2 regions of the Alteromonas lipotrueae genome follow, and region 2 is predicted to be linked to the other one. Evidence: predicted binding sites of a transcription regulator. Region 2 holds the regulator's gene; the other holds the start of a gene.
What was found. The regulator FliA, encoded in region 2, starts transcription of late flagellar genes. The targets are predictions, from matches to a motif close to CTAAAGNTNNNNNNNNNNNNGCCGATA.
Positions count from the first base shown of each region.

Region 1: the regulator FliA is predicted to act here: its motif matches at 1,319-1,345, upstream of KYS23_RS15370 (DUF5610 domain-containing protein).

Region 1 is NZ_JAESDJ010000011.1:141,709-144,184, reverse strand. Features, by position in the region: gene KYS23_RS15370 (DUF5610 domain-containing protein) at 12-1,289, opposite strand; gene trmA (tRNA (uridine(54)-C5)-methyltransferase TrmA) at 1,447-2,476, shown strand, end outside.
Region 2 is NZ_JAESDJ010000001.1:548,239-550,714, forward strand. Features, by position in the region: gene flhF (flagellar biosynthesis GTPase FlhF) at 1-18, shown strand, start outside; gene KYS23_RS02320 (MinD/ParA family protein) at 15-881, shown strand; gene KYS23_RS02325 (RNA polymerase sigma factor FliA) at 878-1,609, shown strand; gene cheY (chemotaxis response regulator CheY) at 1,646-2,029, shown strand; gene KYS23_RS02335 (protein phosphatase CheZ) at 2,064-2,476, shown strand, end outside.

The DNA.
Region 1 (2,476 bases), on a different contig from region 2:
GGTTTTTTTCTTTATTCCGTAGCCGCTTGCTGTGGCATTGCGTTCAATAAGTTTTGATTAAACGTATGGAAGCGATTTATAGCTGATACTAAATCTGGTATTTGTACATCTTTCATTTCACTGATAATACCCGCAAGTAAGGTATTATAGTCATCTCCAGAGCTTAAAGTATTCTCAGCATTTTCGAATGTAGACATCATCTTTTCTAGATACTGTGCGATTGGGCTAACTACATTGCCATATTGGTTTTCAGCTTCACCTTCTTCACTATAATGCTTAACGTTCTCATAAGCCTTTACCATTTCGGTTTGTGTAGTGCGGTTTAACTGCAATGCATACCCAACTAACTCTTTATCATCGAAACCTAAATTCAACGCTTGTTCGAAGGCCTTATCCATATCGCCGCTATAGAATGTATCAGCTAAGTCCTGTGCTTCACCCACAAGGTCTGCAATAGCTGTCATTTCATCTTCATCGATTTCACCCTTTAACGAAAAGCTGATGCCACTTCGTTCAAAGTATTCATATTGAGAGGACTGTTGCACCACAACTGACCCCGTATTCGAACTAGACTCTTGGGTGTCGTCATTTGCGGGTATATACAATGACGTCTGGCTAGCAGCACTAAATTGTCTGATACTTTCAAAGCTAAGGTTTACTTCATCCCCATCTTTGGTTCGAATAAGCAAACTACCTGATTTAGCATCAGATGCAGATACCGCGTTAAGCTCGCTCACACTCACTGGATTAGGGTTGAAGATATTCTGTTCTAAATCGTCGATGCCGCCATCTATCATTTCACGGCTACGAGTAACACCTTCTTCAATCTCATCATTCATAAAGCCTTCGAGATCCTTTTCAGCCATAGCGAAGCCACGACTTACGCCTTCACGGGCCTGACCAAATAACCCTTTTAGGGTATCGTCATCAGCGCCACCGTCAGCAGCACCTTGAATGACACCGGTCACGAACCCAAGTACATTACGTGCGACTTTCTCGAAATCGAATAAGCTTTTATTTTCTTCGCCGTCTTCAGACTGCTTGCTTTCATTCGGGCGCTTGCCATCAATAACCACATTTTGACTTAAACTACCACTGAAGACCTTTAAGCCGATACTGGTTTGCGTGCTATTCACGGTGACCGTTGCTGAATGCTGTTTGGTAAACTCGGCTGCTTGTTGTAAACCCTCCTGTTGAAGCTGCTTCTTTATAGCTTCATTCGGGTGAACCGATGCCTTTTCATCCACTTTCTGGTCGCCCATGAAAGCCTTAATTTGACTCACGTTCATAATTTGATCCTCACTATCCTCAATCAAGTTATCGGCACCAATCACGTATTGTTTAATTTTAATACGAAATTTTTGGTTCTGTGAGTTTTATCCGTTGCACATATAATATAAGGCACTACAATTCGCAGCCTTATTTAAATGATGTTCGGAGAACCACATGACAACCACCACTGCAAAAGACTATCAAGCTCAACTCGATGAGAAAGTGGATCGGTTAGGTACTCTCCTAGCTCCGTTTAACGCCCCTACCCTGTCGGTGCATCCGTCTAAACCTGAAAATTACCGCATGCGAGCTGAATTTCGCGTATGGCACGACGGTGACGATCTTTATCACATCATGTTCGATCAAAGTTCTAAAGAGAAATATCGCGTAGATACGTTTCCACCAGCAAGTGAAACTATTAATAATGCAATGCTGCAATTAATAGACTATCTAAAACCAAACGAGCTGCTGCGCAAAAAACTTTTTCAAATTGATTATCTAACTGGGCTATCCGGCGAACTCGTTATTAGCTTGCTGTATCACAAGCCACTTGATGATGCTTGGGAAGCACAAGCTGAACTGCTTCGCACCTTTTTATCTACGCAATTTACCGCGGTAAGTATTATTGGACGTGCTAGAAAGCAAAAGCGCATTGTGGGTAACGACTTTATTATAGAGCGCTTACCTATTAATGGCCGTGAGTTTGAATTTAAACATATTGAAAATAGCTTTACCCAGCCTAATGCAGAAGTAAATTGCAGCATGATTGAATGGTCACTTGAATGCTCTGCTCCCCTAACCGGTGATTTACTAGAAATGTATTGTGGTGCAGGGAACTTCTCGATGCCATTGGCGGTTCATTTTGACAATGTGATAGGAACCGAAATAGCAAAGCCCTCGGTACAAGCAGCGCAATACAATATTGCGGCAAACCACTTAGATAACGTGAAAATTGTGAGATTGTCGGCAGAAGAGTTTACCGAAGCAATGAACGGGGAAAGAACCTTCTCTCGCTTAGAAGGTGTCAACTTAGCTGAATACAATTTTACCACTGTATTGGTTGACCCACCCCGTGCAGGGTTAGACGTAGATTCATTAAAAATGATTCAAGGGTACGATAATATAATCTATATTTCTTGTAATCCTGAAACTTTAGCTGAAAACTTAAGCCTGCTTTGTGATACTCATGAAGTCGCAAATGCCG
Region 2 (2,476 bases):
ACAGCACGAGCAGTATGATTGATGATCAAGCGAGTAGCTTACGAAAAATGAAGCAATCACGATTAATCAAAGTTATCGCCGTCACCGGAGGTAAAGGTGGCGTTGGTAAAACAAATATTACGCTAAACACGGCTATTGCTATGGCAAAGCAGGGAAAGCGGGTAATGGTATTGGATGCAGACTTAGGTCTGGCCAATGTGGATGTAATGCTAGGATTGCGAGTAGAGAAAAACCTCTCCCACGTATTATCTGGTGAGTGTACCTTGGACGATGTTCTCGTTACGGGCCCTCACGGTATAAAAATAGCACCAGCCACATCAGGTTCTCAATCAATGGCAGAGCTATCACCAACGCAGCATGCAGGGCTTATTAGAGCTTTCAGCGAATTGCGTTCGCCCATTGATGTGCTTATCGTCGATACCGCAGCAGGTATCTCCGATATGGTGCTAAGTTTCTCCAAAGCCTCTCAAGATATTATGGTGGTAGTGTGCGATGAGCCTACTTCACTCACCGATGCCTATGCGTTAATTAAAATTCTTAACAGAGAGCACGGTGTCTTTCGCTTCAAAGTGGTCGCCAATATGGTCCGCGATGTTAGAGAAGGGCAGGAACTCTTCAGCAAACTATCGAAAGTAACAGGGCGATTTTTGGATGTTGCGCTAGAATTGGTGGCAACGGTTCCTTTTGACGAGAACATACGACGAGCGGTACGTAAGCAAACGTCAATTGTAGATGCTTATCCAAGTTCTCCTGCGGCAGTGGCGATTAGCCAGCTAGCAGCCAAAGCAGCATCTTGGCCTATTCCTGCGCAACCAGGAGGTCACTTAGAGTTTTTTATTGAACAACTAATAGCAGATAAAGCAGTAGGAAGTCAGCGTTGAATAGCAAAGCAGCCGCTTATCAACAGCAAACGGACAAGTCACAGTTAGTTGAGCGTCACGCTTCGCTGGTGAAGCGAATAGCACACCACTTAATGGCGAGACTGCCAGCCAGTGTACTTGTCGACGATTTAATCCAATCCGGTATGATTGGACTGCTAGAAGCTGCACGAAATTTTGACGGTTCCAAAGGCGCAAGCTTCGAAACCTTTGCGGGTATACGTATTCGTGGCGCGATGCTTGATGAAATCAGAAAAGGTGATTGGACACCTCGTTCCGTGCACAAAAACGGACGAGCCATTACCGAAGCAATCTCTCAAGTTGAAGGTGAAACTGGTCGTGACGCGCGAGATGTTGATATTGCAGCTAAAATGAATGTAAGCATGCAAGATTATCATCAAATGCTTAACGAAGTGAATGCCGGTAAATTGGTGGGGATCGAAGATTTAGGGGTTTCTGAAGATGTTATTTCTACAGAAAAAAACCGAGGTAGCGACGCGCCGTTAGAAGATTTGATGCAAGGGGCTTTCCAAAAAGCGCTAGCACATGCTATTACTACATTACCCGAACGGGAAGCGATTGTACTTTCTTTATACTATGATGAAGAACTGAACCTTAGAGAAATTGGCGAAGTTCTTGATGTTAGTGAATCGCGAGTGAGCCAAATTCATAGTCAGGCCATGTTAAAACTCAAATCACGAATGAAATCGTGGCAAGTTGACGAAGAATAGAAATTAATAACAATTAACCCCTCATTGGAGGCTATTTTGGATAAAAGTATGAAAATTCTCGTGGTTGACGATTTTTCTACCATGAGACGTATCATAAAGAACCTGCTAAAAGATTTGGGTTTTGCCAATATCCAGGAAGCGGACGACGGTAACACCGCGCTACCTATGCTACAACAAGGTGATTTTGACTTTGTTGTAACAGATTGGAATATGCCAGGTATGCAAGGTATCGATTTATTACGCGCTATACGTGCAGATGATAAGTTGAAACACCTACCGGTTCTTATGGTGACAGCAGAAGCGAAGAAAGAACAAATCGTTGCCGCAGCGCAAGCTGGTGTGAATGGTTATGTTGTTAAACCTTTCACTGCCGCTACGTTGAAAGAAAAATTAGATAAAATCTTCGAACGTTTAGGTTGATCCAGACGCTCACCAGAGAAATGAGGTTTACTGGATGTCGACAAATGAAAGTGTCTCTATAACGCTCGAAGAAGCCAAAAAATTGGTAGCGTATCTTGAAGAGGGCGATAACGCATCAGCGAACGCTGTCTTAGAAGCTGTTTCGATGAAAGAGTCCATTGAGCTCTTTGCTGAAGTTGGTAAATTAACGCGTCAACTTCATGACTCGTTAAATAACTTCCAAATCGATGAACGTATTAAAAATTTAACCGTTGATGACATTCCTGATGCGCAAACGCGACTCATGTACGTTATCGAAGAAACGGAAAAAGCTGCCAATACCACCATGGATGCAGTTGAAGAGAGTATGCCAATTGCTGAAGTGCTCTCTACCCGCATCGAGAAAATCATGCCGGAGTGGAAAAAACTGATGAATCGTCAACTTGAGTTGGGTGAATTCAAAGTTTT